2 regions of the Bradyrhizobium sp. CAR08 genome follow, and region 1 is predicted to be linked to the other one. Evidence: predicted binding sites of a transcription regulator. Region 1 holds the regulator's gene; the other holds the start of a gene.

Region 1 (9,464 bases):
GGCTGCGCCGCCCGATCGGCATGGCAATCGAGCTGCTCGCCGGTATTCCCTCGATCATCTACGGCATGTGGGGCTTCTTCGTGTTGGGTCCGTTCCTGGCCAACACGTTCCAGCCCTTCATGATCAAGATCTTCGACGGCGTTCCCGTGCTGGGCGCGATCTTCGCAGGTCCCCCGTCCTATCTCAGCCTGTTCAATGCCGCGCTGATCCTTGCCATCATGGTGCTGCCCTTCATCACCTCGATCTCGGTCGACGTGTTCAAGACGGTGCCTCCGGTCCTGAAGGAAGCCGCCTACGGCGTCGGCTGCACCACATGGGAAGTCGTCCGCAGCGTGGTGATCCCCTACACCCGGGTCGGCGTCATCGGCGGCATCATGCTGGCGCTGGGCCGCGCGCTCGGCGAGACCATGGCGGTGACCTTCATCATCGGCAACTCGTTCCGGATCTCGTCATCGATCTTTGCGCCGGGCACCACGATCTCGGCGGCGATCGCATCCGAGTTCGCCGAGAGCGACGGCCTGCACCAATCCGGCCTGATCCTGCTCGGCCTCCTGCTGTTCGTTCTGACCTTCTTCGTGCTCGCAGCGGCGCGGCTGATGCTGATGCGGCTGGAAAAGAAGGCGGGGAATTAGCGCCATGAATCCGATCTATTCACGCCGACGCCGCAAGGACATCGTCGTCCGCGGGCTCTGCATCGCCGCAACCGCCTTCGGCGTCACCTGGCTCGCGCTGATCCTGATCACGCTGCTCTACAACGGGCTGGCGGGACTCAATGTCCAGCTGTTCACCGAGAACACGCCGCCACCGGGATCGAACGAGGGCGGTCTGCTCAACGCCATCGTCGGCTCGCTGATCATGACCGTGATCGGCGTCGGCATCGGCGCGCCGCTCGGCATGTTCGCCGGCACCTATCTCGCCGAATACGGCCGCAACGACCGGCTGACCTCGGTGATCCGCTTCATCAACGACATCCTGCTCTCGGCGCCCTCGATCATCATCGGCCTGTTCATCTACGGCGCCGTGGTGGTGCCGATGCGCGGCTTCTCGGCGATCGCAGGCTCGCTCGCCCTCGCGGTCATCGTGATCCCGGTGGTGCTGCGCACGACCGAGGACATGCTGCTGCTGGTGCCGAACGCGTTGCGCGAGGCGGCCTCGGCGCTCGGCCTGCCGCGTTCGCTGGTGATCAAGCGGATCGCTTATCGGGCTGCCCGATCGGGTCTCATCACCGGCGTGCTGCTCGCGACCGCTCGCGTCGCCGGTGAAACCGCGCCGCTGCTGTTCACCGCGCTATCGAACCAGTTCTTCAGCCTCGGCCTGAACAAGACGATGGCGAACCTGCCTGTGACCATCAACAACTTCGTGCAGAGCCCCTATGCCTATTGGAAGCAGTTGGCCTGGAGCGGGGCGCTGCTCATCACCCTGACCGTTCTTGCCCTTAATATTTTCGCGCGCATCCTTGGCGCCGAGAGGACCGCAAAATGAGTGATCTTTCCGTGTCGATGAGCGCGTCCGGTGGACTGCCGCACGCGGCGGTGCTGCCCGAGGCGCCCCCGAAGGTGACCGTGCGTAACCTGAACTTCTATTACGGCGAGCACCATGCGCTGAAGAACATCAACCTGACGCTCGGCGCCAACCGCGTTACGGCGTTCATCGGACCGTCGGGCTGCGGCAAGTCGACCCTGCTGCGCATCTTCAACCGGATGTACGACCTCTATCCCGGCCAGCGCGCCACCGGTCAGCTGATGCTCGATCAGACCAACATCCTCGACCCCAGGCTGGACCTCAATTTGCTGCGCGCCCGCGTCGGCATGGTGTTCCAGAAGCCGACGCCGTTCCCGATGACGATCTACGAGAACATCGCGTTCGGCATCCGTCTCTATGAGAAGATCTCGAAGTCCGAGATGGACGGCCGCGTCGAGAAGGCGCTGCGCGGCGGCGCGCTGTGGAACGAGGTCAAGGACAAGCTCAACGCCTCCGGCCTGTCGCTCTCCGGCGGCCAGCAGCAGCGCCTCTGCATCGCCCGCACCGTCGCGGTGCGGCCCGAGGTGATCCTGTTCGACGAACCCTGTTCGGCGCTCGACCCGATCTCGACCGCCAAGGTCGAGGAGCTGATCCAGGAGCTGTCCGAGGATTACACGATCGCTATCGTCACCCACAACATGCAACAGGCGGCGCGCGTCTCCGACAAGACCGCCTTCATGTATCTCGGCGAGCTGATAGAGTTCGACGACACCAGCAAGATCTTCACGTCGCCGTCAGATCGGCGCACGCAGGATTACATCACCGGCCGGTTCGGCTAGGAGACGCGACATGGGTTCTGAACATACCGCAAAGGCTTTCGACACCGACCTCCAGGAACTCACTCGCCTGGTCGCCGAGATGGGCGGCATCGCCGAGCGCATGATCGTCGAGTCCGTCGACGCGCTGATCCGCCGCGACGTCCCGCTCGGCCAGCGCGTCGTCGCCATCGACACCGAGCTCGACGCGCTGCAGAAGCGCATCGAGGAGCGTGCGGTGCTCACCATCGCCCGCCGCCAGCCGATGGCGGTCGATCTGCGCGAGATCGTCGGCGCCATGCGCGTCGCGACCGATCTCGAGCGCATCGGCGACCTCGCCAAGAACATGGGCAAGCGCGTCGCGGCGCTGGAGACGGACTTCCATCCGCTCAAGCTGTTCCGCGGCCTCGAGCACATGACCGACCTCGTGCAGCAGCAGGTCAAGTCGGTGCTGGACGCCTATGCCGCGCATGATCTGCCGGCGGCGATGGCGGTCTGGAAGGGCGACGAGGAGGTCGACGCCATCTGCACCTCGCTGTTCCGCGAGCTCCTCACCTACATGATGGAGGATCCGCGCAACATCTCGTTCTGCATCCATCTGATGTTCTGCGCCAAGAACATCGAGCGGATCGGCGACCACGCCACCAACATCGCCGAGACCGTGTTCTACATGATCGAGGGCCAGGCCATCACCGACAAGCGGCCGAAGGGCGACATGACGACCTTCGCCAACACGGTACCGAACACCTGAAGACTTAGGGAGCGACGACCCGATGGGCGCACGCATTATGGTGGTTGAGGACGAGGAAGCCCTGACCGAGCTTCTCCGCTACAACCTCGAAGGCGACGGCTATGACGTCGAGACGGTGATGCGCGGCGACGACGCCGACACCCGCCTCAAGGAGCACATCCCCGATCTGATCGTGCTCGACTGGATGCTGCCGGGCCTGTCAGGCATCGAATTGTGCCGGCGGCTTCGCACCCGTCCCGAGACCAAGCAGCTCCCGATCATCATGCTCACCGCGCGCGGCGAGGAGAGCGAGCGGGTGCGGGGTCTTGCGACCGGCGCCGACGATTACATCGTCAAGCCGTTCTCGGTGCCGGAGCTGCTGGCGCGCGTGAAAGGCCTGCTGCGGCGCGCAAGCCCGGAGCGGCTCGCGACGGTGCTTGCTTTTGGCGACATCGAGCTCGACCGCGACAAGCGCCGCGTGGCGCGCTCGGGCCGGCCGATCGATCTCGGTCCGACCGAATATCGCCTGCTGGAGTTCTTCCTGGAGCATCCGGGGCGCGTGTTCTCGCGCGAGCAACTGCTCGACAGCGTCTGGGGTCGCGACATCTATATCGACGAGCGCACCGTCGACGTGCATATCGGCCGCCTGCGCAAGCTGCTCAATCTCGGCCGCGAGCAGGACCCGATCCGCACCGTCCGCGGCGCCGGCTACGCGCTGGATGATCGGTTTGCCAAGGCGGAGCAGGTGTAGGGTTGCAGGCTTGTTTGTTGGCGAGTTGTCCCTGCATTCTCAGCCGTCGTCCCGGACAAGCGAGCGAAGCGAGCGCTGATCCGGGCCCATAACCACCGAACGTGGTTTGGCGAAGACTCGGAGTGACCCCTTCCGCACGATTATTGCGTGCTCGGAGTATGGGTCCCGGCCCCCCGTGCGCAATTGCGCACTAGGCCGGGACGACGCTGAAATTGTTGAATCGTCTTCGCGCGACGACTTGCCGTGATTACCGCGGACCCGGCTTCACCGGTGCGCGGCGCCGATCCGACGCCGGCTGGTACGCAACGCGCGAGTGCTGGGCGCAATAGGGCAGTCCGGACAGCGCCCTTCCACCGCAGAAGAAGAAGTCCGGGCTCGAGGGATCGCCGACCGGCCAGTGGCAGGTCGCCTCGTTCAATTCCAGCAGCGACAGCCGCTGGCTCATCGGCACCACGTTGTCATAGGTGACCGGATCCGGCTCAGCCTCCACCTCGAAGGCCTGCGCCAGCGCGGTGTTGCCGCGCGAGATCGGGCGGCTCACCCGCATCATGTGCTGCGCGGGGCGCGCCTTGCGCGGCCGCGGCGCTGCCGATGATGGGCTCTTGGCGCGGCCCGAAAGGCCGAGCCTGTGCACTTTGCCGATCACGGCATTGCGGGTCACATTGCCGAGCTCCGCCGCGATCTGGCTGGCCGAAAGTCCGGCCTCCCAGAGCTTTTTCAGCTGCTCGACGCGATCATCGGACCAGGTCAAAACCGTCATTGCACCCTTTCCCTCGCTGCGCGCCAGCCATCCTGGGGCCTCGCAGCGAATGCCTAAGCCTTCAAAAACCCGTGCCGCCAGAATCCCTTAAGGCTCGCCGGGCGCGTCTTGAACGCCCGAACGTTTACGCCGGTACATAAGGACTTAAAGATCAGAACCACTGCACGAGATGTCGTATCTGACAATCCAAACGCTACAATATGGCGTGACTCCCGCGCAAGAGTCCGCCGACTCGCTTCCACATGTTCCGTGGCCAAATCCCGCAAAATCGGCACCGCAAGACTACGGATTCAGCGTTTCGCGAGGCTTTCCGGGCGGCATTGACACCCGTTTCACCAGGCCTAAGATAGTCGCACGTGCCGCCCTCAAGAGGCGGCACGTTTCGTTTTCCGGGCCGGTCGATGGTGCGTTGCGCAATGCACGCTCACTCCGTCCGCAACATTCAAGTGACCATCATGACTAACAGCGCAGCGCCGCATTTGCTCCCCGTTTTCGCCAGGTCCGACCTTGGTTTCGAGCGTGGCGAAGGCTGCTGGCTGATCGCGACCAATGGCGAGCGCTATCTCGATTTCACCTCCGGGGTGGCGGTGAATGCGCTCGGCCATGCCCATCCGGCGCTGGTCGCGGCGTTGCAGGAGCAGGCCACCAAGCTCTGGCACATGTCGAATCTGTTCCAGAGCCCGGACGGCGAAAAGCTCGCCGCGCGCCTGTGCAATGAAAGTTTCGCGGATTTCGTGTTCTTCTGCAATTCCGGCGCCGAAGCGCTGGAATGCGTGATCAAGGTCGTGCGCCGTTATCACGCCGCAAAGGGTCATCCCGACCGCTATCGCATGATCACCTTCGAAGGCGCCTTCCATGGCCGCACGCTGGCGACGCTGGCCGCAACGGGATCGGCAAAATATCTCGAAGGTTTCGGCCCTCCGATGGAGGGCTTCGACCAGGTTGCGCATGGCGATCTCGATGCCGTGAAAAAGGCAATCGGTCCGCAGACCGCCGGCATCCTGATCGAGCCGATCCAGGGCGAGGGCGGTGTGCGTTCGGCAACGCCCGCCTTCCTGAGGGCGTTGCGCCAGCTCTGCGACGAGAAGGGTCTGTTGCTCGCCTTCGACGAGGTGCAGACCGGCATGGGCCGCACCGGCGATCTGTTCGCGTACCGCCGCCTTGGCGTCGAACCCGACGTGATGTCGCTGGCCAAGGCGCTCGGCGGCGGCTTCCCGATCGGCGCCTGCCTTGCGACCGCGGAAGCGGCGTCCGGCATGACGCCGGGCTCGCACGGCTCGACCTTCGGGGGCAATCCGCTCGCGATCGCGGCTGCGAACGCCGTGCTCGACGTCATGCTCAAGCCCGGCTTCTTCGACCACGTGCAGAGGATGTCGCTGCTGCTCAAGCAGAAGCTCGCCTCCGTGATCGACCGACACGGCGATGTCGTCAGCGAAGTGCGCGGCGAGGGCCTCCTGATCGGCATCAAGGCCGTGGTGCCCTCCGGCGATCTCGTTGCAGCCTTGCGCGACCAAAAGCTGCTCACCGTCGGTGCCGGCGACAATGTCGTGCGTTTCCTGCCGCCTTTGATCGTCACCGAAGCCGAGATCGAGGACAGCGTCGGGCGGCTCGAGCGCGCCTGCACCGCGTTGTCCGGCAACAAGCGGGCGGCAAGCTGATGAGCAAGTCGCCCGATAAAACACCGAAGCACTTCCTCGATATCAACGAGCTGCCGCTGTCGGAGCTCAAGCGCATGCTCGCTGCGTCCTCCGCGATGAAGGCGAAGCAGAAGGCGCATCAGCCGGTCAGGCCGCTCGAAGGCAAGACCCTGGCGATGATCTTCGAGCGCCCCTCGACGCGGACGCGGGTGTCTTTCGACGTCGCCATGCGCCAGCTCGGCGGCGAGCCCATCATGCTCACCGGCGCCGAAATGCAGCTCGGCCGCGGCGAGACCATCGCCGACACCGCGCGCGTGCTGTCGCGCTATGTCGACGCCATCATGATCCGCATTCTCAATCACGATGCGCTGCTGGAGCTTGCGGCAAACGCCACCGTGCCCGTCATCAACGGCCTGACGCGCCGCTCGCATCCCTGCCAGGTGATGGCGGACCTCATGACCTACGAGGAACATCGCGGCCCGATCGAGGGCAAGACCGTGGCCTGGACCGGCGACGACAACAACGTGCTCGCCTCCTGGGCGCACGCCGCCGAGCGCTTCAAGTTCCAGCTCAATGTCGCGACGCCTCCGGAGCTCGCGCCGAAAAAGGCGATGCGCGACTTCATCAAGGCGACGGGCGCGCCGATCATGCTCGGCACGGATGCCGAAGCCGCCGTGCGCGGCGCCGATTGTGTCGTGACCGACACCTGGGTGTCGATGGGCGACAAGGAAGGCGAGCACCGCCACAACGTGCTCAAGCCCTATCAGGTCAATGCGCAGCTGATGTCGCTTGCCAAGCCGGATGCGCTGTTCATGCACTGCCTGCCCGCCCATCGGGGCGAGGAGGTCACCGACGAGGTGATCGACGGTCCACAATCCGTCGTGTTCGACGAGGCCGAAAACCGCCTGCACGCGCAGAAGGGCATTCTGGCCTGGTGCTTCGACGCGGTGAAGTAATCCGGGCCGGTATCCGCCGTGCCGGCGAAGTAGGTCTTCATCGTCGTCCTGGCTTTCGCCAGGACGACGCTGAATTTGCCCTGCTTGCGTACGATCCGTTCTGCATTCCGGACCCCAGCCCTCACCCCCTTCCAATTCCGCCTTCCGACCCCAGATAAAGCGCCATGGTTTCCCAATCCCCTGATATGAAAACCGGGCCTGAAGGCCCGGTTCGCGCGCCATCCGCGGTTCCGATCGATGACGCCGTGCTGCCTTACGAGGTCGACGCGCTCGATGTGCGCGGTCGGCTGGTGCGGCTTGGTCCGGCGCTCGACGAAATCCTGACCAAGCACGATTATCCCGCGCCGGTCGGCAAGCTGCTCGGCGAGGCCATCGTGCTGACCACGCTGCTTGGCTCCTCGCTGAAGTTCGAGGGCCGCTTCATTCTCCAGGCCCAGACCGACGGTCCGGTGTCGTTCCTGGTCGTGGACTATCAGGCGCCGGATCGCCTGCGCGCCTATGCGCGCTACGACGCCGCGCGCCTCGGCGAGGCCAAAGATACTGGCACGCATTCCGGCGCGCTGCTGGGCCACGGTCATCTCGCCATGACCATCGACCAAGGCCCCGACATGAGCCGCTACCAGGGCCTGGTCGCGCTCGACGGCGGCAGCCTCGAAGACGCCGCTCACGAATATTTCCTGCGCTCCGAGCAGATCCCGACACGCGTGCGTCTCGCTGTCGGCGAGGAATGGCGTTCGAACGACGGCGGCAAGCATCGCTGGCGTGCTGGCGGCATGCTGATGCAGTTCCTGCCGAAGGCGCCCGAGCGTGCGCGGCAGGCCGATCTGCATCCCGGCGATGCGCCCGAAGGCGTCGAAGTGCACGCCGTCGCTGAAGACGATGCCTGGGTCGAGGCACGCTCGCTGATCGAGACCGTCGAAGACGTTGAGCTGATCGATCCGGAGCTGTCCGGGGAGCGGCTGCTCTACCGCCTGTTCCACGAGCGCGGCGTGCGCGTGTTCAATCCGCTGCCCTTGAAGGCGCAATGCTCCTGCTCGCGCGATGCGGTGGCATCGATGCTAAAGAGCTTTTCGTCTGACGACCGTGCCGCGATGGTCAAGGACGACAAGGTCGTCGTGACCTGCGAGTTCTGCAGCTCGGTGTACGAGTTCACGCCGGATGAAGCAGGCGTGGAAGACGCGTAAGGCGTTAGCCTGCAGGTGCGATAGGGTCGGCCAAAGCGGAGCGCGCCCACCATCTCCTGCCCTAATTCAACACCCGCTTGTTGTCCGGGCTGTCCAGCGAGAACGTGGGCACGTCGATCTCGAAGCGTTCGCCGGTCGCGCTGACCATCTGGTAGCGGCCGGTCATGAAGCCCGAGGCGGTCGTGAGCGGCACGCCCGAGGTGTATTCGAAGCGTTCGCCAGGCGCGAGCGTCGGCTGCTCGCCGACGACGCCCTCGCCCTTCACCTCCTGCTGCCGGCCGGTGGCATCGGTGATGATCCAGTGCCGCGTCTTGAGCTGCACGGTCTCGTCGCCGGAATTGGTGATGACGACGGTGTAGGCCCAGAAATAACGGGAGCGGTCGGCCGACGACTGCTCCGGAACAAAGTTCGGCTCGACGGTCACTTCGATCTGGCGGGTCACGGCGCGGTACATGATTGCCATCATACCGAAAACCGCTCCGGAACCAAACGCCGGAGACGCCTTGGCGACATCGTCCCGCCAGAATTCGCAGGGAAGTACACGTCCAAATGGGCTTGCAAATGTACTTGCTTGTGATCCGGTCGCTTTGCGAGATGACGGCCGGACCGGTACACTCCTTGCCACGTCGCGATTTGCGGAAGGGTTTTTAGGCCCCCGATGACCATTGCCGACCAAGTGACGGGATCGACGATCGCGGGAACCGCTAAACCTGTGGAGGTCAAATCCGCGGGAGCGAAGCGGCGCGCGGCCGCGCCGGCCATTTCGCTGCCCGCCATCGGCGAGCGCGAGCTCCGGCTCGACCTATTCCGCGGCCTTGCGCTGTGGCTGATCTTCATCGACCATTTGCCGCCGAGCCTTCTGACCTGGTTCACGATCCGCAATTACGGCTTCAGCGACGCCACCGAGATCTTCATCTTCATCTCCGGCTATACCGCCGCCTTCGTCTACGGTCGGGCGATGCTGGAGTCCGGCATCGTCGTCGCCACCGCGCGCATCCTGCGGCGCGTCTGGCAGATCTATGTCGCCCACGTCTTCCTGTTCACGATCTTCCTTGCCGAAATCTCCTACGTCGCGACCAGGTTCGAGAACCCGCTCTACACCGAAGAGATGGGCATCATGGATTTCCTCAAGCAGCCCGACGTCACGATCGTGCAGGCGCTGCTGCTGCG
Region 2 (9,464 bases), on a different contig from region 1:
CGAACGGTCGGCCGCCGTCAATTGCAGGCAGGACATGAAGATCATCGAGGAATGGACGATGTTGCAATGGGCCAGCATCGCGCCCTTGGGCTTGCCTGTCGTGCCCGAGGTGTAGAGGATCATCGCGGTGTCCTCCTCGCTCGTCTCGACCGGCGCCGCGGCCGGGGCGTTGTCGACGAGCACCGCGAAATCCGACAGAGCCGGATCGTGGTCGATGGCGATGCGGTCGATCACATCGGGCACGTCCAGTGCGTCCGGCAGCCGCTCCGCAAGTGCCGCCTCGTGGATCAGGATCTTGGCGCCGCAGTCGGCGAGCACATAGGCGATTTCCGGCTTCTGCTGCCGCGTGCTGAGCAGCACCGTGACGAGCCCCTCATGGGCGGCAGCAAACAGCAGCAGCGGGAATTCGACGCGGTTGCCGAGCAGGATCGCGACACGATCGCCGCGCTGCAATCCGAGCTTGCGAAATCCCGCCGCGATCCGCGCAGCCTGCTCGACGGCCTGCCGCCAGCTCAGCCGGACACCGCCTGAGATCAGCGCTTCGCCGTCGGGATTGCGGGCGCAGGCGTCCGCAATCATCGCCCACAGGCTCGACGGCCGATCGCAAAATGCCGGTACCACCCGATCGCCGAAGCGCGCCTCGAACCGCATTGGCGGGATCTGAGAATGCGACCAGTCCATCGGATTGCCCTTGGCTTGTTACTTTCGTTATCTTCCGCGCACGGGCATGCGGTCCTGTCTTGTGCTGATCGGCTAGCCGCCCATCACGGGAACGCCGATGACGACGGGATGGAACGCAAAAGCCAGCGCCAGATAAGCGACGATTCCAACCACGACCGCGATCAGATCGTTGGTGACGCCGCCGACCGGAATCGGCGGACCGCCGCCATCGGTGCGACGCTTCAGCGTGATGCGGTCATACACCGCCCAGCCCAGAAAGGACCCGAACAGGATGATGGAGCCGAGATCGCCATTGGCCAGAAGATGCGCCGCCGCCCACAGCTTGATGCCGGCCAGCATCGGATGCTTCCGTGTCGCGTAAATGCGGCCGCGCAGATAGGACGCAACCACCAGGATGACCGCGGGCAGCATCAGTGCGAGCGTGATGTGCTTCAGCGCCTTCGGCGGATACCAGACGTCGATCCAGCCGGTCGCGCGATAATGCGCGAAGCCCCAGATGATCAGTGCGAGCCCCGCAAGCGAGGCAAGCGAATAGAGGATCTTGTAGGTCCCCTCGCCCACTCTCGCGATGGCCTGCGCGCGTGCATCGCGTTTCGTCGTGAACACATGCGCCGCAAAAAACAGCGCAAGCCCCAGGATCATAACCAGCAGACCCACGAGATTCTCCCCTCAACCAGCGCCCCAGCCCATGGCGTATCATCGATTGGCCGCGGGTCGCAACTGATGCGCTACTTGCCGATCTCGCGATTGTCGACATACCGGATCGCGATCGGCCGCCCGGCGATGGCACCGCCAAAACCGCCGGTGAACTTCAGCGGCAGGCAGGCGTTCAACGATGAATTGATTGCATTAAGATAGGTAGTTCTCGTCTCGGCGGGCACGCCTGCGGTCGCAAAGGTCAGGCGCGGCGGGCCGATCAGGCCGCCCGATTTGTTGAAGCTGAAGCGCACGGCGATCTGCATGCCCGCGCGCGCATTGTCCGATGGCGGCGACCAGCAGCTGCGCAGCTCGGCGAAGAGATCGCCAATCGTATCGAGATCGTGATCCGGCTTTTGGTATTTGGCGCGATCCGCCTCCGCCGGCACGCTTTGGATCGTGAGCTGGAGGTTCTGGCCGTAGGGATAGTCGATCTCGGCAATGCAGGGGCCAGGCTCGAGCGGGCTGCAATAGGACGGCGTGCAGGGCCGGCCATCGAGGACGCTGCACGGCTCGTGCGAAAACGGAATTGGGTTGATTTGTCGCGGCCGCGCATCGGCGGCGATCACGGCAAAGACGGTCAGGAACAGCACGAGGATTGCGCGCAACATCGGGAGCACCGAACGGGCGACCACATTCAAATTGGTAGGACTTGAAGCGGCTTCAAGCCATTCGCGTTCACGTGCTCGCGTTTACCCACGGTGTCGTCGTCCGGCTTGATCGGACGACCCAGTATTCCAGAGGCGATCGTTGTTGAGCCGAGAGGCCGCGGCGTACTGGATGCCCCGGTCAAGCCGGGGCATGACAGCGGAGGGTGAGGAGCGGACGGAGCCCCACCCTAGCCCTTCTTCTTGACGTCCTTGACGTTGGTGAACTCGATGCCCTCCGCCCGTTCCCTTGTGTAGCCGAGATAGAACTCGTTCCGCGCCAGATAGACGGGATCGCCGTCGACATCGTCGGCGATGCTGGAGGTGTTGGCAGCGATGAAGGTATCGAGCTTCTTGCGGTCGTCCGACGAGACCCAGCGCGCGAGCTGGAACTCGCTGACCTCGAATTCGACTGGGAGCGAATATTCCGCATCCAGCCGGGCCTTGAGCACGTCGAGCTGGAGTGCGCCAACGACTCCGACCAACGCCGGTGCGCCGTCGCGCGGGCGGAACACCTGCACCACGCCCTCTTCCGACATCTGCTGAAGCGCTTCCTTCAACTTCTTCGCTTTCATCGCATCGGTGAGACGCACGCGGCGGACGATTTCCGGCGCAAAGCTCGGCACGCCGACGAAGTTGAAATCCTCACCGTCGGTCAGCGTATCGCCGATGCGCAGCGTGCCGTGATTGGGAATGCCGACGACGTCGCCGGCATAGGCTTCGTCCGCAACCGAACGGTCCTGCGCGAAGAAGAATTGCGGGCTGGACAGCGGCATGCTCTTGCCGGTGCGCACGAGCTTCGCCTTCATGCCGCGGCTCAGCTTGCCGGAGCACAGCCGCGCGAAGGCGATACGGTCGCGGTGGTTGGGATCCATATTGGCCTGGATCTTGAACACGAAGGCGCTCATGCGCGGGTCGGTGGCTTCGACCTTGCGCTGGTCGCTCTCCTGCGCGCGCGGCTCGGGCGCGAACTTGCCGAGCCCTTGCAGCAGGTCGCCGACGCCGAAATTGCGTAGCGCGCTGCCGAAATAAACCGGCGTCAGATGGCCCTCGCGAAACGCTTCGAGCTCGAACGGTTTTGAAGCCGCGGTGACGAGCTCGAGCTCGTCCTTGACCGCCGACACGTCGAGATTGGCATTGAGCTTGGCGAGCTCGGCGATCTCGATCTGCTGCGCCGCGCCAGTTTTGGCGCCACCGCCTTCGAGCAGGCGCACGCCGCCATTGACGACGTCATAGGTGCCGAGGAACTCGCGGCCGCGGCCGACAGGCCAGGTCATCGGCGTGGTATCGAGCGCCAGCGTCTTCTCGATCTCGTCGAGGAGCTCGAAGACGTCGCGGCTCTCGCGGTCCATCTTGTTGATGAAGGTGATGATCGGGATATCCCGAAGACGACATACCTCGAACAGCTTTCGGGTGCGCGCCTCGATGCCCTTGGCGGCGTCGATCACCATGACGGCGGAATCGACCGCCGTAAGCGTGCGATAGGTGTCTTCCGAAAAGTCCTCGTGGCCCGGCGTGTCCAGCAGGTTGAACACGAGGCCCTCGAACTCGAAGGTCATGACCGAGGTCACGACCGAGATGCCGCGCTCGCGCTCGATCTTCATCCAGTCCGAACGCGTGTTGCGCCGCTCGCCCTTGGCCTTGACCTGGCCGGCGAGATTGATGGCGCCACCGAACAGCAGCAGCTTTTCGGTCAGCGTGGTCTTGCCGGCGTCCGGATGCGAGATGATCGCAAAAGTACGCCGCCGCGACACTTCAGCGGCAAGCGAGGAACGGGCCGTCGATTCGGCTGTGGTGGCGATGTCGGACATTGCGGCAGCGTTTGGCAGGGAAAATGAGCCTGATCAAGCCTGATCTGGTGATTGCGGAGGCTTCCGGCCAGCCCCATATCGGGCTTGGGTTGGGAGGGACGGCCTTCCCTTGCTATCAGCACACCAGTCGCGGGGACGACCCTGCCTTGAATGGAGGGTCGTCATGGCCTGGAGCATCCTGTTCGTCGCCGGTCTGCTGGAGATCTCCTGGGCGATCGGCCTCAAATATACCGAGGGGTTCACCAGGCTCGTTCCGTCAGTCCTCACGCTCGGCGCCATGGCCGGCAGCATCATCCTGCTCGGGCTCGCCCTCAAATCGCTTCCGATTGGAACCGCTTATGCGGTCTGGACCGGCATCGGTGCGGTCGGCACCGCGACGCTCGGCATCGTCCTGTTCGGCGAGCCGGCCACCGCGTTCCGCCTCGCCAGCATCGGGCTGATCGTCGCCGGCATTGTCGGACTGAAGCTGGTTACCTGACGAAGATCTTGACCGCCCACCAGCTCAGCGCGGCGACGATGGCCGAGGCCGGCATCGTGATCACCCAGGCATAGACGATCGAGCTGGCGACGTTCCAGCGCACCGCCGAGAGGCGGCGGGCGGCGCCGACGCCGACGATGGCGCCGGTGATGGTGTGGGTGGTCGAGACCGGAACGCCGAGAAAGGTCGCCATGAACAGGGTCGCGGCACCGCCGGTCTCGGCGCAAAAGCCCTGCATCGGGGTCAGCCTGGTGATGCGCAGGCCCATGGTGCGGACGATGCGCCAGCCGCCCATCAGCGTCCCCATCGCCATCGCGGCCTGGCACGAGAGCACCACCCAGAAGGGTACGAAGAATTCGCCGCCGAGCTGGCCCTGCGAATAGAGCAGCACGGCGATGATGCCCATGGTCTTCTGAGCGTCGTTACCACCATGGCCGAGCGAATAGAGCGAGGCGGAGGCGAATTGCAGGATGCGGAAGGCGCGATCCACGGCAAAGGGCGTGGAGCGCACCGAGGCCCAGGAGACGATCGCGACCAGCACCATCGCGAGCAGGAAGCCGACCAGCGGAGACAGCACGATGGCGATCACCGTCTTGGACAACCCGCTCCAGACCGCCGCTGAAAGGCCGGCTTTTGCCACGCCGGCACCAAACAAGCCGCCGATCAATGCATGAGACGAGGACGATGGGATGCCGAGCGCCCATGTCACCAGGTTCCAGACGATGGCGCCGACCAGCGCGGCGAAGATCACCTGAGCATCCACGATCGCGGGATCGATGATGCCGGTGCCGATAGTCTGGGCAACGTGCAGCCCGAACACCATGAAGGCGACGAAGTTGAAGAACGCGGCCCAGAACACCGCGTATTGCGGCCGCAGCACGCGGGTCGAGACGATGGTCGCGATCGAATTGGCGGCGTCGTGCAGGCCGTTCAGGAAGTCGAACAGCAGCGCGACGGCGATCAATCCGACCAGGACGGGAAGACCCAGCGCAACATCCACGGCGTGGCCCCTGCCCTAAACTTGCTCGATGACGATGCTGTTGATCTCGTTCGCGACGTCGTCGAAGCGGTCGGCGACTTTCTCGAGATGGTCGTAGATCTCTGCGCCGACGATGAAATCCATCGCGTTGCCGCCGCGATGCTTGAGGAACAGTTCCTTCAGCCCGATATCATGGAGATCGTCGACGCGGCCTTCCAGCTTGCCAAGCTCTTCCGTGATCGCGGTCAGCATGGCCACGTTCTGACCGATCTTCTGCATCAGCGGCAGCGCGCGGCCGACCAGATTGGCGCATTCGATCAGAAGCCCGCCGATCTCCCGCATCGGCGGCTCGAAGCTGCGGACCTCGAACAGCATCACGGCCTTGGCGGTCTGCTGCATCTGGTCGATGGCGTCGTCCATCGAGGTGATCAGGTTCTTGATGTCGCCGCGGTCGAACGGGGTGATGAAGGTGCGGCGCACCGCGGTCAGCACCTCACGGGTGATGTTGTCGGCATCGTTCTCGAACTGGTTGACGCGCTGGCAATAGACCGGCGTCTCCTCGCCCCCGTTGAGCATGCTCTGGAGCGCGATCGAGCCCTGGATCACGGTCTGGGCGTGGCGGTCGAACAGGTCGAAGAACCGTTCTTCCTTCGGCAGGAAAGCGCGAAACAATCGCATCATGGGGAGAGACTACCGGTTGGATGATGGCCTGGCCCAAGCGGGCCGTCATGAAACTGTCATAGACCATTTTCGATCCACGCGCGTGCCACCTCACGCCCGTGGAGCTGGATCATCCACCGCTTTCGCGCGTCAACACATCTTCTATTATATCAATGACTTACAGCGACCGCCGGAAGTAATGCGCGATTTCGCCGATGACGCCACGGCGGAAGGTGAGCACGCAGATCACGAAGATCGAGCCCTGGATCACGGTCACCCATTGGCCGAACCCCGCCAAATATTGCTGCATGGCGATGATCACGAAGGCACCGACCACGGGACCGAAGACGGTTCCGAGTCCGCCGACCAGCGTCATCAGCACGACTTCGCCCGACATCGACCAGTGCACGTCGGTGAGCGAGGCATTCTGCGCCACGAAGACTTTCAGCGCACCGGCAAAGCCGGCCAGCGTGCCCGACAGGACGAAAGCCAGGAACTTGTACTGATCGGTGCGGTAACCCAGCGAGATCGCGCGCGGCTCGTTCTCGCGGATCGCCTTGAGGACTTCGCCGAACGGCGAGTTGATGATGCGGAAGATCAGCAGGAAGCCGGCGAGGAAACCGACCAGCACCACGTAGTAGAGCACGGTGGGCTTGGTCAGATCGAAGACGCCGAACATGCGTCCCTGCGGAATACCCTGGATGCCGTCTTCGCCATGGGTGAACGGCGCCTGGAGGTAGATGAAGTACAAGAGCTGCGACAGCGCCAGCGTGATCATCGAGAAATAGATGCCCTGGCGGCGGATCGAGATATAGCCCGTGATGAGCGAGAGCACGAAGGCACCGGCGACCCCGACGAGGATGCCGAGTTCCGGCGGCAGCGCCCATACTTTCAGCGCATGCGCGCTGCAATAGCCGGCCGTGCCCAGGAACATCGCATGGCCGAAGGACAGCAAACCGCCGTAGCCGATCAGCAGGTTGAAGGCGCAGGCGAGCAGCGCGAAGCACAGCGCCTGCATCACGAAGAACGGGTAGACCCCCGTGAATGGCACCGAAGCCAGCAGCAGCGCCATCACCACGAACACGATCATCTCGTCGCGGATCGCGCGCGGGGTTACCGGCAGCGTGTCGTCCGTCAAGGCTGTCATATCAGGCCGCCCTTCCCGTCAATCCCGTTGGCTTCACCAAGAGCACCAGCACCATCAGCACGAACACGACGGTGTTGGAGGCCTCGGGGTAGAAATATTTGGTCAGGCCTTCGATCACACCGAGCGCGAAGCCGGTGATGATGGAGCCCATGATCGATCCCATGCCGCCGATCACGACCACCGCGAACACCACGATGATGAGGTCGGCGCCCATCAACGGCCGCACCTGGTTGATCGGCGCCGACAGCACGCCGGCGAGCGCTGCAAGGCCGACACCGAGGCCGTAGGTCAGCGTGATCATGCGCGGCACGTTGACGCCGAAGGCGCGCACGAGCGTCGGGTTTTCGGTGGCGGCGCGCAAATAGGCGCCGAGCCGCGTCTTCTCGATCAGGAACCAGGTCGCGATGCAGACCACCAGCGAGAAGATGACGACCCAGCCGCGATAGACCGGCAGGAACATGAAGCCGAGATTCATGCCGCCCTTGAGCTGGTCCGGAATGGCGTAAGGCAGGCCGGAGGAGCCGAAGTAGTTCTGAAACACGCCCTGCACGATCAGCGCAATGCCGAAGGTCAGCAGCAGGCCGTAGAGATGATCCAGCCCGGTCAGCCATTGCAGCATGGTCCGTTCCAGGATCATGCCGAAGATGCCGACGATAACAGGCGCAAGCAGCAACGCCCACCAGTAGTTGATGCCGCCGAGGTTCAGCAGGAAGTAGGCGACGAACGCGCCCATCATGTAGAGCGCGCCATGGGCGAAATTGATGATGTTGAGCATGCCGAAGATCACGGCAAGCCCGAGACTGAGCAGCGCGTAGAACGAGCCGTTGATCAGTCCTACCAGTAGCTGAGCGTAAAGAGCCTGCATCGATCCCGCACCTGGTCCCTTCGGCGTTCCCTGAAAGTCGCCCGCAGGCCTGATGGCCTGCGGGCGGTTAGCTTACTTCTTCAAGAGCGCGCACTTGCTCTCGGACAGCGGCGTGAAGGCCTGGTCGCCCGGCACCGTGCCGACCAGCTTGTAGAAGTCCCACGGTCCCTTGGACTCGGAGGGCTTCTTCACCTCGAACAGATAGGCATTGTGGATGGTGCGGCCGTTGGGCTGGATCTCGCCCTTGCCGAACAGATCGTCTTCCGTCGGCATCGACTTCATCTTCTCGACGACCTTGACGCCGTCATGCGGGTTGCCGCCGAGCGCTTCCAGTGCCTTGAAATAGTGACGCACGCCCGCATAGACGCCGGCCTGCACCATGGTCGGCGGCGCGTTGTTCTTCATCTTCTCGGCGAAGCGCTTCGAGAACGCCCGGGTCTGGTCGTTCATGTCCCAGTAGAAGGTCTCGGTGAAGTTGAGGCCCTGTGCGGTCTCGAGCCCGATCGCCTTGACGTCGGTGAGGAACAGCAGCAGCGCCGCGAGCTTCTGGCCGCCCTTGACGATGCCGAACTCGGCCGCCTGCTTGATCGTGTTGGTGGTATCGCCGCCGGCATTGGCAAGGCCGATGATCTTGGCCTTGGAAGCCTGCGCCTGCAGCAGGAAGGACGAGAAGTCCGGCGTGTTCAGCGGGTGCTTGACGCCGCCGACCACCTTGCCGCCATTTGCGGTAACGACAGCGGTGGTGTCGCGCTCCAGCGCCGCGCCAAAGGCGTAGTCCGCGGTCAGGAAGAACCACGTGTCGCCGCCGGCCTTCACCAGCGCCTGGCCGGTGGTGTGGGCAAGCATGTAGGTGTCGTAGGTCCAGTGCACCGTGTTGGGCGAGCACTGCGCGTTGGTCAAATCCGAGGTCGCCGCGCCCGAGTTGATATAGACGCCGTTCTTTTCCTTGATGACGTTGTTGACCGCGAGCGCCACGCCGGAATTCGGCACGTCGACGATGAGGTCGACCTTGTCGACGTCGAACCATTGCCGCGCGATCGCGGTGCCGATGTCGGGCTTGTTCTGGTGATCACCCGAGATGATGTCGATCTTCCAGCCCTTCGCAGCCAGACCGGAATCTTCAATGGCCATCTGCGCGGCGAGCGTCGAGCCCGGCCCGCCAAGATCGGCATAGAGCCCGGACTGATCGGACAGCGCGCCGATCTTGACGGTCTTGTCCTGCGCGAAGGCTACGCCCGCGGTGGTCACGGCCAGCGCCGTGCCGAGCAGAAACGACGCAATCGACTTTGTCATCATGCTACTTCCCTATGAATCTTCTTGTTGGCAGTTCTAGACACCGAGATAGGTGTGGAGCTTGTCCATGTTGGCGGCGAGCTCCGCATTGGAAAATCCGTCAATGATCTTGCCGTGCTCGACCACGTAATAGCGGTCAGCGACAGTGGATGCGAACCGGAAGTTCTGCTCGACCAGGAGGATCGTAAAACCCTCCTTCTTGAGCCG

What was found. The regulator PhoB, encoded in region 1, activates phosphate uptake and scavenging genes when phosphate is short. The targets are predictions, from matches to a motif close to TGTCATNNANCTGTCAT.
Region 2: a site for PhoB is predicted at 6,017-6,033, ahead of ACIPUD_RS05355 (DUF47 domain-containing protein). Genes of this name have one in related genera too.

Annotation. Positions count from the first base shown of each region.
Region 1 is NZ_JBIXJX010000010.1:225,591-235,054, reverse strand. Features, by position in the region: gene pstC (phosphate ABC transporter permease subunit PstC) at 1-632, shown strand, start outside; gene pstA (phosphate ABC transporter permease PstA) at 637-1,482, shown strand; gene pstB (phosphate ABC transporter ATP-binding protein PstB) at 1,479-2,300, shown strand; gene phoU (phosphate signaling complex protein PhoU) at 2,311-3,027, shown strand; gene phoB (phosphate regulon transcriptional regulator PhoB) at 3,050-3,757, shown strand; gene ACIPUD_RS22300 (GcrA family cell cycle regulator) at 4,005-4,517, opposite strand; gene ACIPUD_RS22295 (aspartate aminotransferase family protein) at 4,973-6,175, shown strand; gene argF (ornithine carbamoyltransferase) at 6,175-7,110, shown strand; gene ACIPUD_RS22285 (Hsp33 family molecular chaperone) at 7,275-8,294, shown strand; gene apaG (Co2+/Mg2+ efflux protein ApaG) at 8,356-8,748, opposite strand; gene ACIPUD_RS22275 (OpgC domain-containing protein) at 8,953-9,464, shown strand, end outside.
Region 2 is NZ_JBIXJX010000002.1:339,999-349,462, reverse strand. Features, by position in the region: gene ACIPUD_RS05385 (class I adenylate-forming enzyme family protein) at 1-681, opposite strand, end outside; gene ACIPUD_RS05380 (NnrU family protein) at 754-1,338, opposite strand; gene ACIPUD_RS05375 (hypothetical protein) at 1,410-1,988, opposite strand; gene ACIPUD_RS05370 (peptide chain release factor 3) at 2,216-3,835, opposite strand; gene sugE (quaternary ammonium compound efflux SMR transporter SugE) at 3,999-4,313, shown strand; gene ACIPUD_RS05360 (inorganic phosphate transporter) at 4,306-5,313, opposite strand; gene ACIPUD_RS05355 (DUF47 domain-containing protein) at 5,329-5,973, opposite strand; gene ACIPUD_RS05350 (branched-chain amino acid ABC transporter permease) at 6,131-7,099, opposite strand; gene ACIPUD_RS05345 (branched-chain amino acid ABC transporter permease) at 7,101-7,964, opposite strand; gene ACIPUD_RS05340 (ABC transporter substrate-binding protein) at 8,037-9,260, opposite strand; gene ACIPUD_RS05335 (ABC transporter ATP-binding protein) at 9,294-9,464, opposite strand, start outside.